Regions from separate parts of the Streptomyces sp. NPDC126499 genome, predicted to be linked through region 1. Evidence: riboswitches for the same ligand, from Rfam matches in the RefSeq annotation. Region 1 holds a riboswitch; the other holds the start of a gene.

Region 1 (7,349 bases):
CGACGCCCTGGAGCGGGAACTGCGGCGGGGCGACGTGGCCGCCTTCGTCGTGGAGCCCATCCAGGGCAAGGGCGTCCACGAGGCCCCGCCCGGCTTCCTGCGCGCCGCCCAGGAGCTCCTCCACCGGCACGGCGCGCTGCTGATCGCCGACGAGGTGCAGACCGGCCTCGGCCGGACCGGCGACTTCTACGCGTACCAGCACGAGGAGGGCGTCGAGCCGGACCTGGTCTGCGTCGCCAAGGCGCTCTCCGGCGGCTATGTGCCGGTCGGCGCCACCCTCGGCAAGGACTGGATCTTCAAGAAGGTCTACTCGTCGATGGACCGGGTGCTGGTCCACTCGGCCAGTTTTGGCTCGAACGCGCAGGCCATGGCGGCGGGCCTGGCCGTGCTCTCGGTGATGGAGGCCGAGGGCACGGTGGCGCACGTCCGCCGGATCGGCGACCTGCTCGCCGGCCGGCTGCGCGAGCTCGTGCCGCGCTACGAACTGCTGCACGAGATCCGTGGCCGCGGACTGATGATCGGCATCGAGTTCGGCCGCCCGTCCTCGCTGGCCCTGCGCAGCCGCTGGACGATGCTCCAGGCGGCCCGCAAGGGACTCTTCGCCCAGATGGTCGTGGTGCCGCTGCTGCAGCGCCACCGCATCCTGACCCAGGTGTCGGGCGACCACCTGGAGGTCATCAAGCTGATCCCGCCGCTGGTCATCGACGAGGCGGACGTGGACCGCTTCGTGACCGCCTTCACGGCGGTGATGGACGACGCCCACGGCGGCGGCGGACTGCTGTGGGACTTCGGGAGGACACTGGTCAAGCAGGCGGTCGCGCAGCGCTAGCGCGCGGGGACCCGGAGTTTTTGCCTCTGGGGCAAGAAACTTGCCCCAGAGGCATGATCCTGGCGCAATGGACGCATGGACCACGTCCCCGAGGGCGGCTCCCCGGATCCCGCCGCGCGCCCCGCTCCCGAAGCGCTGCCCGACGTCGCCCCGCGGCTGCGGGACCTGCGCCGGCGCCGCGGACTCACCCTGGAGGCCGCCGCCCAGCGCGCCGGTCTCTCCCCGGCGCACCTGTCACGGCTGGAGACGGGCAACCGGCAGCCCTCGCTGCCGATGCTGCTCGCCCTGGCCCGTATCTACGGTACGACGGTGTCCGAGCTCCTCGGCGAGGTGCCGCCCGAGCGCGACCCCGTCGTCCGCGGCGGGCGCTCCGAGCCGGTCGAGGCCGACGGCTGGACCTACCGCCAGGCGGGCGGGGCCGGGCGCGCGATGCAGTGCCTGCGCGTGCACGTGCCGTACGCCACCCGCGCGGACATCGTGCGGGTCCATCCCGGCGAGGAGTGGATCCACGTCCTGGAGGGCCGGGTGCGGCTCGCGCTCGGCGAGGCGGTCCATGTCCTCGACCCCGGGGACAGCGCGCACTTCGACTCGCTCACCCCGCACCGGATCGGGGCCGCCACCCCGGCCGGGGCGGAGCTGCTGTTCGTCCACACCCTGATGCAGAGCCCCGCCGCCGAGCTGTGCCTCGGCGACGGTCCTCCGCACCGCCGCTGACGTCCCGAAAGGTACCGCCATGTCCGAGAAGTCCGTACCGGTCACCGGCGAGGAGCGCGGCGCCGGCAAGTTCCCCAAGGGGCTGGTGCTCCGCCTCTTCGCCTACCTGGTCGCCGGGCACCTCTTCGCCGGCTTCCTCTACCTGCTCTTCATGCTGGGCGGCCAGAACCAGTAGGCCGCCCGCCCTCACCCCTGGTCGAGCAACCGCTCGCGCAGCAGCTCCCGGGTCTGCGGGGAGAGCCGCAGTCCCTCCGTGAGGTAGGCGTCCACCGAGCCCCAGGTCGCGTCGATCGTCTCGAAGGCGGCCCGCAGATACTCCGCCCGCGCGTCGAACAGCGGGCTCAGCAGCTCCATCACCTCCGGCGACATGCCGTCCGGGGCGGTGGAGCTGCGCTGCACCTTGTAGCGGCGGTGCGGCGCGTTCGACTTCAGGTAGTCCTCCTCGATGGCGTCGCGCTCGACGCCCACCGCCAGCAGCGACACCGCGATCGACAGACCGGCCCGGTCCTTGCCGGCGGCACAGTGCATCAGCGCGGGGACGCTGTCCTCGGCCATCGCGTGCAGGATCCGGCTGTGCTCGGCGGTCCGCTCGACCATCATCTTCCGGTACGAAGCGGACATCCGGGCCGCGGCCTTGCCGTCACCGAGCAGCTCGCGCAGCTGGGCGAGGTCACCCGAGCGGACGAGCGCCCAGAACTCCTTGCCGTCGGCCGGGTCGCTCAGGGGTATGTTCACGTTCCGCACACCCGGCAGCTCCACGTCCGGCCCCTCCACGCGCCGGTCCGCCTCGTTGCGGAAGTCGAAGACCGTGTGCAGGCCCAGGCCGGCGAGGAAGGCGGCATCCTCGGCGGTGGCGTGCGCCAGGTGTCCGCTGCGGAAGAGCCGTCCGGGGCGCACGGTCCGGCCGTCCACGGTCGGCAGTCCGCCCACATCGCGGAAGTTGCGTACGCCGGTGAGCTCGGGCTCGGTCGTCGCTTGCGTCACGGTTGCTCCTGGTCTCGAGATCGGTTCCCGGGGCAATCATCCAGGTGGGAGGCCCCGCACGCACCCCCTCGGGCAGGAATAGGCGTTCTGTCCGAATTGAGGGTTTAGGTATAACGCGCCCTGGTTGCAGGGGAGATGAGGATCCGGGCGTGAGCAGCGTCATAAACGTGACGGACCGTGCCTGATCGTCTTTTCCAAATTCCCTTGTGGAAAGGGAAATCGAGGGACCGTCATCGACGGAGGGTGACCGGAATTCCGGTCGGATATCACGGGATCACGGCCCTGGCGAAAACAGTGGCTTGTTCCCGTCGGCTCCCCTCGTCTAGCGTCGCGCTCAATCCGGACGGACCGCCGAATCCTGCCACCGCCCGGAATCCGCACCCACCCGTACAAGGCAGGAGCGGGGGACCCAGGTACTACGCCGATCCCTCGACGAAGGACGGCTCGGGGTGAAGCCGCGCGACCACGCGGCCGGACATCTCCAGTCCGAACCCGACAGCTCACCTCGCAGGCGACGGAGAGGAATTCGCCATGCCCGCGAAGGGTAAGCACCGCCGTCCCAAGGCCAACCCGATCACCCGTGGATTCGTGGCCGCCGGCGCCGGAGGCGCCGTCGTCGCCCTCCCGCTCATCGGCGCCACCGGCGCGCACGCCGCCGAGCAGGCGGCGCCGGCCGCCGCTCCGCAGCAGGCCGTCGCCGCCGCGGCCCCCGCCAAGGCCCCGGCCGCGGCGACCAAGAAGGCCGCCCCCACGACGTACACCGTCGTCCGCGGCGACTACCTGTCCAAGATCGCCGACGAGCACGACCTCGCCGGCGGCTGGCAGAAGCTCTACCGCGACAACCGTCAGGTGATCGGCGGCAACCCCTCGCTCATCCTGCCCGGCATGGAGCTCACCCTCGGCGGCACGTCCCCCGCCAAGGCCCCGGCCGCCGCGCCCAAGGCCCCCGCGAAGGCCGCCTCCAAGGCGAAGAGCCCCGCGAAGTCCTCCGGTGACGGGCAGCGCGCCTCCCGTGGCAGCGAGCGCTCCTCGGACGCGGGCACCTCCGCCTCGGCGTCCACGGCCGCCTCCTCGTCCTCCTCCTCCTCTTCTTCCTCCTCTTCCTCGTCGTCGTCCGGCTGGGTCGCCCCCGTCAGCGGCGGCATCTCCACCCCGTACCGCGCCTCGGGCTCCATGTGGTCCTCCGGCTACCACACCGGTGTCGACTTCATCGCCTCCTCCGGCACCACCGTCCGCGCGGTCGGCGCCGGCACCGTCCACTCCGCCGGCTGGAGCGGCGCCTACGGCAACGAGGTCGTCATCCGGCACGCCGACGGCACCTACTCGCAGTACGCCCACCTCTCCTCGCTGTCCGTCTCCACCGGTCAGTCCGTGAGCGGCGGCCAGCAGATCGGCCTGTCCGGCTCGACCGGCAACTCCACCGGCCCGCACCTGCACTTCGAGATCCGCACCGGTCCGGGCTACGGCTCCGACATCGACCCGCTGGCCTACCTGCGCCAGCACGGCGTGGGCATCTGACACGCCGTCCGACAGCGCGTCCGCCCGGGGCCCGGCACACCACGTGCCGGGCCCCGGCGTATTCCGGCTTGGGACAATCTTTATCGGTGGCATATGTCACCCTGCGTCAACCCCTCCTTACGGTCGCGTAGGTCACACCCGGAGGGGAATGATGTGCTCCCGTGGCAGACGATTCGACATCAAGAGACATGAACGCATTCGGGTCGTACGCGGCGATCGGTGACAGCTTCACCGAGGGCGTCGGAGACCCCGGGCCCGACGGGACCTACGTCGGCTGGGCGGACCGGTTCGCGGTCCTCCTCGCCGACCAGCTGCCGGAGCACGACTTCCGCTACGCCAACCTGGCGGTACGGGGGCGCCTTCTCGACCAGATCGTCGCGGAACAGGTCCCGCGGGCGAAGGAACTCGCCCCCGACCTCGTGACCTTCTGCGCCGGCGGCAACGACATCATCCGCCCCGGCACCGACCCCGACGACGTCGCCGAACGCTTCGAGCGCGCCGTCGCCGACCTGACGTCCGCCGTCGGCACCGTCATGGTGACGACCGGCTTCGACACCCGCGACGTGCCCCTCCTCAAGCACCTGCGCGGCAAGATCGCCACGTACAACGGGCACGTCCGGGCCATCGCCGACCGCTACGGCTGCCCCGTCCTCGACCTGTGGTCGCTCAGGTCCGTCCAGGACCGCCGCGCCTGGGACGAGGACCGGCTCCACCTGTCACCCGAGGGCCACACCCGCGTCGCGATGCGCGCCGCCCAGGTCCTCGGCCTGCCCGTACCGGCCGACCCGGAGCAGCCCTGGCCGCCCCTGCCGGCGCGCGGCACCCTGGAGGTCCGCAAGGACGACATCCACTGGGCGAAGGAGTACCTCGTCCCCTGGATCGGCCGGCGCCTGCGCGGGGAGAGCTCGGGCGACCACGTGGCGGCCAAGCGTCCGGATCTGATGCCGCTGTAGGGGGCGGGGGCGCCGGGGCGGCGCGGGTCGCGCCGGTACGGGCCATTCCGGACTGGACCTCGTCGGCGACGAACAGGGTGCGGGCCCGGGCACCGGTGGTACGGAGAGGTGAAGGATCGGTCCCGCCCAGGAGTGGCGCGGAGGCGCCGCCGGGGGCGGCTGGTGGGATGTCCGCGCCGCACACGGCACCCGCCATGGCACCCGCCACGGCAACCACCGCCGAAAGGACCGCCCATGACGTCCCGTCACCCCGTCGGAGCCCGTCCCGGAGCCCTCGCCCTCGCCGCGGGCGCCGCGCTCGGCGGGCTGCTGCTCGCCGGCGCCGCAGCCGCGCCCGTGTTCGCCGCCGCCCCCGCTGCCACCACGGCGCCCGCCGCCGTACGGCCGGCCACACCGGCCACCGTGACGGTCAGCGGCAGCGGCCGGGCCGCCGCCGCGCCCGACGTGGCCGTGGTCTCGGTCGGCGTCGAGGCCACCCGCAAGACCGCCAAGGAGGCGATGGCCGCCCAGAGCACGGCGGCCAAGGCGCTCCTCGCCGCGCTGCGGGAACAGGGCGTCGCCGACCGGGACATCCGCACCGAGAGCCTGTCCCTGTCGCCGGTGTACGCGCAGACCGGCGGAGGCGAGAGCAAGGTGACCGGCTACCAGGCCGGACAGGGCTTCTCCGTGAAGGTCCGCGACATCGACAGGACCGGTCAGATCGTCGGCGCCGTCAGCGAGGCCACCGGGGACGCGGGCCGGATCAACGGCGTCGTCTTCGACGTGGCCGACCCCACCGCGCTGCGCGCCAGGGCCCGCGAGGCGGCCTACCGCGACGCCCACCAGAAGGCCGCCCAGCACGCCCGCCTCAGCGGTCACCGGCTCGGGCGACTGGTGTCCCTCACGGAGGGCGAAGCCGTCCGCCCCGCCCCGGGAGCCGTCCCCAGCGCCCCCGCCGACGGCGGCGAGGGCGTGCCGCTCGCACCGGGCGAGATCGAGGAGCACGTGACGGTGACGGCGGTCTACGAACTGGTGTGACCGCGGCGGACGCGGTGCTGTCGGCCGGGGGTGGGGGCGGCCCGGGGCGAGTGCGGTCGGTGTGCCGTCCGGGGCCGGTGCGGCGGGGAGCCGCCCGGGGCCCGCGCGGCGAGGCGCCGGCTGGGCCCGCACGGTCGGGGAGCCGCCCGGCCCCGCGACGGTTGAGCCGCCCGCCCTGGGCCTGCGCGGTCCGAAAGCCGCCCCGGCCCCGGCCCGTACGGTTTTGGTGCCGGCCCACGCTCCCGCACCCGGCAGGCGGGGCCGCGCCCACGCCCGGCCTACGCGCCTACGCCTGGCCTACGTGCCCGCACCCGGCAGGCGGGGCCGCGCCTACGCCTGGCCTACGTGCCCGCACCCGGCAGGCGGGGCCGCGCCTACGCCCGGCCTACGTGCCCGCACCCGGCAGGCGGGGCCGCGCCTACGCCCGGCCTACGCGTCCGCACCCGGCAGGCGGGGCCGCGCCTACGCCCGGCCTACGCGCCCACGCCTGGCCTACGTGCCGCACCCGGCATGCGGGGCCGCGCCCGCACCCGGCACGCCGGCCCGCGCCCACGCCCGCCCTACGCGCCTGCGTCCCCGTCCGTCCCGCCCTCTCGCCCGCGCCTCCGCCTCCTGTCGGACACCGACGGCAGGCCGAGCTCGCGGGCGAGGGCCGTGTCCGCCCAGTCCAGCATCGTGGCGCGGGGGAGGGCGCCGGGGTAGCAGGTCATCTGGACGGCGAGGCCGTCGAGGAAGGCGGTGAGGCGCCAGGCCGCGGCGTTCGGGTCGGCGCAGGCGAACTCGCCGGCCGCCGTGCCCTCGGCGATCACCGAGGCGAGTTCCGTCTTCCAGGCCCGGTCCAGCGAGGCGGCGACCTCGCGGAGGGCCGGTTCACGCAGGGCGGCCGCCCAGCTCTCGATCCAGAGGCGCCAGCCCTTGGCCTGGCCGGTCGGGGCGTACCAGCGGACGGCCGCCCGCAAGCGCCGTACCGCGGTGGTGCGCCGGCCGAGCAGGGTGCGCAGCCGGGCCAGGTCCTCCTCGGCCGCGTGCGCGAAGGCCGCCGCGACCAGCTGTTCCTTGGTCTCGAAGTGGTAGAGCACCAGGGCGTTGCTCACCCCGAGCTCGGCGGCCACGTCGGCGATCCGGACGGCCGTGGCCCCCCGGGCCTCGATCTGGACGACGGCAGCCCGCAGCAGCGCTTCCCGCCGCTCCGCCACGCTCAACCGCTCTCTCGCCACGGTCCGACCCTACACAGCACATGACAAGGGCATGATCAGTCCATGCAGGGCCGTCCGTGCCGCCGACGCCGCACCGGGCCGCTCATAATGAAGGGACCCTCGACTTCAGGAGGTCCT
Region 2 (7,349 bases), on a different contig from region 1:
GCATGGCGATCGCCTCGTCGCCCAGCGGGTTCACGCCGGGGCCGGCCGCGAGCGAGTGGCCGACGAGCACGTGCAGGCACTTGACCCGGTCGGGCATGCCGCCGGCGCTCGGGAAGCCCTCCAGGACCTCGATGGCGTCCCGGCGCGCGATGTAGTCCTCGTGCGCGGCGCGGTAGGCGGCGGCGAGCTCCGGGTCGGTGCCGAGCCGGGCCTGCATCTCCTTCATGACCCCGTTGGCCTCCAGGGTGCCGATGGCGGAGGCGGCGCGCGGGCAGGTCAGGTAGTACGTGGTCGGGAACGGCGTGCCGTCGGGGAGCCGGGGCGCGGTCTCGACGACGTCCGGGTTGCCGCACGGGCAGCGGTGCGCGATGGCGCGCAGGCCGCGGGGCGGCCGGCCGAGCTGCTCCTGGAACGCGGCGACGTCCGCGTCGGTGGGCTCGGTGCGTTCGGTCTGCGGAGGGGGCGTTTCCATGTCTGCCTTGCTCGTCGGTCGGTGCGGGCGTCGGTGCGGACGCCGTGACGGATCTTCTGGCGGATCGCGTGACGGCTGCCGTCAGGGGCGGTCGGCGCGGTCCACGCCGTCCCACAGGTTGTCGTACCACGGACGGTCCGTCGCGCCCTGCTCGGTGCGGGGCCGGTGCTCCGCGTCGGGGTCGTTCACGGTGAAGCCGGTCTCGCCCGGCAACACGTAGTGCAGGTGCTCGCGGGCCAGCCGCCGTACGTAGGCCGGGTCCTGGAGGCGGGCCTTCTCGTCCCGCAGCTCCTCGACCCGCTTCGCCGCCTCGGCGGCCTTGCGCTCCTGGTCGGCGATCTCGCCCTGCTGCGAGACGTACTGCCGCATCGGGTAGGCGAGCGCCACCACGAGCGAGCAGACCACCAGGGCCAGGAAGGCCGCGCGGCCGGTGAGCCGCGAGCGGCGGGCCTGGCGGCGGGTCTGGGAGCGGTAGACACGGGCGGCGGTCTGCTCGCCGAGCAGCCTGATCCGGGTCGCGGTCGAGAACCGGTCCCGGTCCTTCACGGCCATGTCGTGCGCCTCCCCGTGTCACGCGCCTGTGTTCAAACGTACGTCCCCGCACACGGTACGGGACCGGGTGCGGGGACGTAGGTAACCGGGCTTCCGCCGGATCAGCCCTTGAAGCGCGGGAAGGCGCTGCGGCCGGCGTAGACCGCCGCGTCGTCGAGGATCTCCTCGATGCGCAGGAGCTGGTTGTACTTGGCGACGCGCTCGGAGCGGGCCGGGGCGCCGGTCTTGATCTGGCCGCAGTTGGTGGCGACGGCCAGGTCGGCGATGGTGACGTCCTCGGTCTCGCCGGAGCGGTGGGACATCATGCACTTGAAGCCGTTGCGCTGGGCGAGCTCGACGGCGTCCAGGGTCTCGGTCAGCGAGCCGATCTGGTTGACCTTGACCAGGAGGGCGTTGGCGGAGCCCTCCTCGATGCCGCGGGCGAGGCGCTCGGGATTGGTGACGAACAGGTCGTCGCCGACGAGCTGCACCTTGGTGCCGAGCTTCTCGGTGATGGCCTTCCAGCCGGCCCAGTCGTCCTCGAAGAGCGGGTCCTCGATGGAGACCAGCGGGTACGCGGAGACGAGCTCCTCGTAGTACTCGGTCATCTCGGCGGCCGAGCGGGACTTGCCCTCGAACTCGTACGAGCCGTCCTTGTAGAACTCGGAGGCGGCGACGTCGAGCGCGAGCGCGATGTCCTTGCCGGGCACGTAGCCGGCCTGCTTGATGGCCTCGAGGATGAGGTCGAGGGCCTCGCGGTTGGAGCCGAGGTTCGGGGCGAAGCCGCCCTCGTCGCCGAGGCCGGTGGACAGGCCCTTGTCCTTCAGGACCTTCTTCAGGGTGTGGTAGACCTCGGTGCCCCAGCGCAGGGCCTCGGAGAAGGACTCGGCGCCGATCGGCGCGATCATGAACTCCTGGATGTCCACGTTGGAGTCGGCGTGCGAGCCGCCGTTCAGGATGTTCATCATCGGAACGGGCAGCAGGTGCGCGTTCGGGCCGCCGAGGTAGCGGAAGAGCGGCAGGTCGGAGGCCTCGGAGGCGGCGTGCGCGACGGCGAGGGAGACGCCGAGGATGGCGTTGGCGCCGAGGGAGGACTTGTCCGGGGTGGCGTCCAGGTCGAACATCGCCTGGTCGATCAGGCGCTGCTCGGTGGCGTCGTAACCGACCAGCTCGGGGCCGATCTGCTCGATGACGGCGAGAACGGCCTTCTCCACGCCCTTGCCCTGGTAACGGTTGGGGTCACCGTCGCGGAGCTCGAGGGCCTCGAACGCACCGGTGGAGGCACCGGACGGGACGGCAGCACGGCCGGTGCTGCCGTCGTCGAGGCCGACCTCGACCTCGACCGTGGGGTTGCCTCGGGAGTCCAGGATTTCCCGGGCTACGACGACGTCGATGGACGGCACGAGCATCTCCTTCTGGGATGTGACGCTGGTTGTGACGCATGCGGCAAGGTCTCGTTCGCCTTGCGACAAGAGCCTAACCGCCCGGGGGCCTCCGGCCAGCCGGGCGCCCGCCCCCTGGGACGAAAAAGGACCCGAGGGCATGCATCCCGGGACGAAAGCCCCCTACCTACTCATCGGTAGGGCGGGAAAGGGCAGACCCCGGCCCGGAGCGCACGGGGGAAGGGCGCTCCGGGCCGGGGTGGTCACCGCGGGGAGGGGGCAGTCGCCCGGACTACTTCAGGTGGAGCTGCTGGCCCGGGTAGATGAGGTCGGCGTCCTGGACGACGTCCTTGTTCAGCTCGAAGAGCTTCTCCCAGCCGCCCTCGACGCCGTGCGCCTGGGCGATCTTGCTGAGCGTGTCGCCGGTCACGACCTTGTACTCGCCGTCGCCCTTCTTGACCTTCTTGCCGGTCGGGGTGGTGACGGTCTGCTTCGACTCGCTCTTCTTGGCCGTGCTCTTCGGCGCGGTGCGCTGCTCGCTGCGGGTGGTCGGCTGCTCGGCCTTCCGCTCCGGCCGCGGCTGCGCCTGCTCGGCGGAGCCGCCGTCGTACGAGGCGCTGGACAGGCCCACGCCGCAGCTCGGCCACGCGCCCTTGCCCTGGCCCGCGAGGACCTTCTCGGCGACGGCGATCTGCTGGGACTTGGAGGCCTGGTCGGCGGTGGGGGCGTAGGCGGTGCCGCCGTACGCGGCCCAGGTGGAGGCCGAGAACTGCAGGCCGCCGTAGTAGCCGTTGCCGGTGTTGATGGACCAGTTGCCGCCGGACTCGCACTGGGCGACGGCGTCCCACTCGGAGGCGGTGGCGGCCGAGGCCGAGGACGCGCCCATCAGCGGGGCCGCGATGGCGACACCGGCGGCACCGGCGAGCGCGACGGCGCGGGTGGCCTTGGAGGAACGACGGTGTTTGCCCTTGCCGGAAAGCAGCATGGAAATCTCCCTCACCGACGCCTGCGAGGTGAGCTGTCGGGTTCGGGCCGATGGGGCCTCCCCGGTTCCGTCGGAACCCGGGAGGAATTGCCCGGCCGCGTGACGTGCACGCGGCTTCACCCCAAGCCGGTCGTCGGCCGCCCGTCTCGGGCGGCCGGGGCCGGCGACTTACCTGGGTCCCCCGCTCCTGCCTTCGGCGCTTGCGCGACGACTGTTCCCATCGACCGGCGGCAGGATTCGGCGTTCCCGGTCGGTGGGGCCCGCGGTGGCGAGCGGTCACGACCGTAGACACAGACCCGGGGGAAGTTCAAAGACCATCAAGCCGGGAAAATCGCCCCTACTTGCACCCCGTCAGGTGGCGTTTGCGCAGGTGAGCGGCGGCGCGAGCAAAGTTTGCGGACGTGACACGCCCGTTCGACAAGAGAGACCCATGTCTCACTCGCACAGAACGGACATTAGCCCCCGAACTACTCCCCGAGCACGGTCGGTTCGGGCAGCAGTTCCAGGCTCTGACCAGGGAGGATGAGATCCGGGTCGGAGCCGACCGTCTCCTTGTTGGCGTCGTAGAGGGCGTTCCAGCCGCCGAGGAGACCGTTCTCCCGCGCAATGTCCGACAGACTGTCACCCGGCTTGACGGTGTATTCGTCCGCCTTGTCCGAATGGTCGCCGGTCACACCGCCCGTCGCCCCGTCAGCCGGTGCCGCATGGCGCCCGGATTCGGAGCCCGTGTCCGTCATGCCCGGTTCTTCTGTCGCGGCGTCACCCCGGTGCTTGCCGGTGCCGGGGGCGGTCCCGCCCGGCGAGCCGGGCGCACCCGGCGCACCCGGCGTAACGGACACGTCCGGTGTTACGGGCGTACCGGGCGTTACGGGACTGCCGGGGGTCACGGGGGTGGTGGGCGCGGTCGGGGACCCGGTCGAGGGCGCCGTCGGGGAGCCCGTCGAGGGACCCGTCGACGGGGCGGCCGGGGAGGTCGGGGAGGTCGGCGCGACGGGGGTCGTGGCCGGCGCCGAGGGCGCGGCGGTCCCGGTGCCGGTGGTGGTGTCGGCCGGCAGGCCGTCGGTGCGGTTGGACTCGGGGACGGGCCCCATGGGCTTCTTGGGGGTGACACCGGGGCCCGGGTCGACGGCGGGCACCTTGCCGTCGTTCGTGAGGCCGGCGATCGGGGCGCAGGTGGCCCACTGGGTGTCGCCGGCGGCGAGCGCCTTGTCGGCGATCGCGATCTGCTGCGCGCGGCTGGCGAGGTCCGCGCTCGGGGCGTAGGCGAGGCCGCCGTGCCGCTCCCAGCTCTCCTGGGTGAACTGCAGCCCACCGTAGAGCCCGTTGCCGAAGTTGGCGCTCCAGGCCCCGCCCGACTCGCATTCGGCGACCCGGTCCCAGGTCGCCGCGTCGGCGGCGGAGGCGGAACCGGCGGCGAGCAACGGCAGCGCCATGGCCGATCCGGTCACACCCGCGGCGACGACGAGAGCGGGAGCCTGGCGGGGTCTGCGGTGACGTCCGTTTCCGGAGCGCATACGAAAGAGCCTTTCGCGTGACTGCTGAGGTTGCGGGTGAACGTAGCGGCATTCGAACGGAAGTCACAAGCCGATGCAGCCCCGATCACGCGAAGATCACATTTCTGACGGAACGTCAGTCAGCGGGCGGTGGTGCCCTCCGGGGCGAAGGCCACCGGAAGGGTGCGAAGTCCCCGCATGATGAGCCCGCCGCGCCACCGCAGTTCCTCCGGTTCCACGCCAAGTCGCAGGTCCGGCAGGCGGGTCAGCAGGGTCGCGAGCGCCGTCTGCCCCTCCAGACGGGCCAGCGGCGCCCCCAGGCAGTAGTGGATGCCGTGCCCGTACCCGAGGTGCTGGTTGTCGCGCCGCGCGAGGTCGAGCGTGTCCGGCGCGTCGAACCGCTCCGGGTCCCGGTCCGCGGCCGCGAGCACCACGAGCACCGGGTCACCGGCAGGGATCTCCTGCCCGCCGATCGTCAGCGGCCGCGTGGCGAACCGCCAGGTCGCCAGCTCCACCGGCCCGTCGTACCGCAGCAGCTCCTCCACCCCGGTCTCCAGGAGGCCCCGCTCCCCGGCGGCGAGCGACGCCTGGAGACGCTCGCGCTGCTCCGGATGGCGCAGCAGCGCGTAGACCCCGTTCCCGATCAGGTTCACCGTCGTCTCGAACCCGGCGAAGAGAAGGATGAAGGCCATCGCTGCGGCCTCGTTCTCGGTGAGGTGCTCCCCGTGGTCCGAGGCCCTGATGAGCCCGGAGATGAGGTCGTCGGCCGGGTCGAGCCGCTTGCGGTGGATGAGCTCCGCGAGATAGCCGCGCATCTTCTTGACCGACCGCGCCACCCCACCGCGCGGCCCTCCGCCGTGCCGGATCATCATCCCGGCCCAGTCCCGGAAGTCGTCCTGGTCCTCGCGCGGCACCCCGAGCAGGTCGCAGATGGCGTAGATGGGCAGCGGGAACGCGAACTCGTGGATGAGGTCCGCGCTCCCCCGCTCCGCGAAGCCGTCGATGAGCCGGTCCGTCAGCTCCTGCACGCGCGGCGCGAACTCCGCCACCCGCCGCGGGGTGAACGCCTTCGACACGAGGCGCCGCAGCCGGGTGTGGTCCGGCGGGTCGATGTTGAGCAGATGCGTCATCAGCTCCGCCTTGCGCTCCCCCGGGATACCCGTCTTCCCCTTGGCGTGCGCCGGCTCGTCGTGGTGCGCCGGATTCTTCGACAGCCGCTGGTCGGCCAGCGCCTGCCGGGCGTCCGCGTACCGGGTCACCAGCCACGCCTCCACCCCGCTGGGGAGGGTGGCCTTGTGCACGGGCGCGTGCTCGCGCAGCCAGGCGTAGGCCGGGTACGGGTCGGTGGCGAACTCCCAGGTGAAGAGCTCGGGCGCGGGGGGCGTGCTCATGCACCGACCGTACAAGGCGTGGGGGGTGGGGCGGACGGGCAGTGGGCGGGCGGGCCTGCGGACCGACGGGCGGGCGCGGTGCCGGGAGGTGCGGGCGGGCGGCGGGCCCGATGCGGGCCCCTCGCCGGCACCGCACCGGGCGGCGGGCGGGCGGCGCACCGACGGCCGGGCGGGCGGGCGGGCGTTGTCAGTGGGCCGTACTACCGTCGGCCTCACCATGATCTTCGGGGGGAAGGGATTCTCATGACCACGGACAGCGCGGGAAGCAAGGGCACCACCGGCACCGTCGTCTCCGCCGACGGCACCACCCTCGCGTACGAGCTGCGCGGCTCCGGACCCGCCGTCGTGCTCGTCGGCGGCGCCTTCATGACGCGTGGCGACTCCGCCGACCTCGCCGCGCTGCTCGCCGAGCGCTTCACCGTCCTCACCTACGACCGCCGGGGCCGCGGCGACAGCGGCGACACCGCGCCGTACGACGTCGTCCGCGAGATAGAGGACCTCGACGCGCTCGTCGAGGGCCCGGCCGGCGGCTCGGCGATGGTCTTCGGGATGTCGTCCGGCGCCGTCCTCGCCCTGGAGGCCACGGCCCGTGGCAGCGCCGTGACCCGTCTCGCGCTGTACGAGCCGCCCTTCGTCACCGACGCCAGCCGGCCGCCGCTGCCCGCCGACTACGTGGAGCACCTGACGGAGCTGGTGGCGAAGGAGGCGTACGGGGACGCCGTCGCCTACTTCCTGACGGCGGCGGTCGGCCTGCCCGGCGAGGTCGTCGCCGGCATGCGGCAGGCCCCCTTCTGGTCCGGCATGGAGGCCGTCGCCCACACGCTGCCCTACGACGGCCGGATCATGGGCGACACCATGTCCGGCCGCCCGCTGCCGGTCGACCGCTGGGCGTCCGTCACCGTTCCCGTCCTCGTCGGCAGCGGCGACGCCGGCGCTCCGCACATGCTGACCGGCGCCCGGGAGCTCGCCGCCACGTCCGAGCGCTACACCCTGCGGGTCTTCCCCGGCCAGGAGCACGGCATCGACCCGGGGGTCCTCGCCCCGGCCCTGATCGACTTCTTCGGCGGCGCGGTGTCCTGACGAACTACCGCCGTC

What was found. Region 1 has a riboswitch for cyclic di-AMP ahead of ABTZ91_RS09105 (LysM peptidoglycan-binding domain-containing M23 family metallopeptidase). Riboswitches for the same ligand answer to the same signal wherever they lie in the genome.
Region 2: it holds a riboswitch for cyclic di-AMP, as region 1 does, so the genes downstream of both, ABTZ91_RS21985 (transglycosylase family protein) here and ABTZ91_RS09105 (LysM peptidoglycan-binding domain-containing M23 family metallopeptidase) in region 1, are expected to answer to the same signal.

Annotation. Positions count from the first base shown of each region.
Region 1 covers NZ_JBEOUO010000005.1:123,965-131,313, reverse strand. Annotated here, with positions in the region: gene ABTZ91_RS09125 (aspartate aminotransferase family protein) at 1-829, shown strand, start outside; gene ABTZ91_RS09120 (helix-turn-helix domain-containing protein) at 905-1,543, shown strand; gene ABTZ91_RS09115 (DUF6126 family protein) at 1,563-1,718, shown strand; gene ABTZ91_RS09110 (tyrosine-protein phosphatase) at 1,730-2,527, opposite strand; cyclic di-AMP (ydaO/yuaA leader) riboswitch at 2,900-3,054, shown strand; gene ABTZ91_RS09105 (LysM peptidoglycan-binding domain-containing M23 family metallopeptidase) at 3,059-4,045, shown strand; gene ABTZ91_RS09100 (SGNH/GDSL hydrolase family protein) at 4,234-4,998, shown strand; gene ABTZ91_RS09095 (SIMPL domain-containing protein) at 5,233-6,015, shown strand; gene ABTZ91_RS09090 (TetR/AcrR family transcriptional regulator) at 6,576-7,232, opposite strand.
Region 2 covers NZ_JBEOUO010000014.1:148,910-156,258, reverse strand. Annotated here, with positions in the region: gene ABTZ91_RS22000 (DUF501 domain-containing protein) at 1-472, opposite strand, end outside; gene ABTZ91_RS21995 (septum formation initiator family protein) at 554-1,024, opposite strand; gene eno (phosphopyruvate hydratase) at 1,126-2,412, opposite strand; gene ABTZ91_RS21985 (transglycosylase family protein) at 2,678-3,370, opposite strand; cyclic di-AMP (ydaO/yuaA leader) riboswitch at 3,374-3,579, opposite strand; gene ABTZ91_RS21980 (transglycosylase family protein) at 3,838-4,884, opposite strand; gene ABTZ91_RS21975 (cytochrome P450) at 5,004-6,254, opposite strand; gene ABTZ91_RS21970 (alpha/beta hydrolase) at 6,498-7,334, shown strand.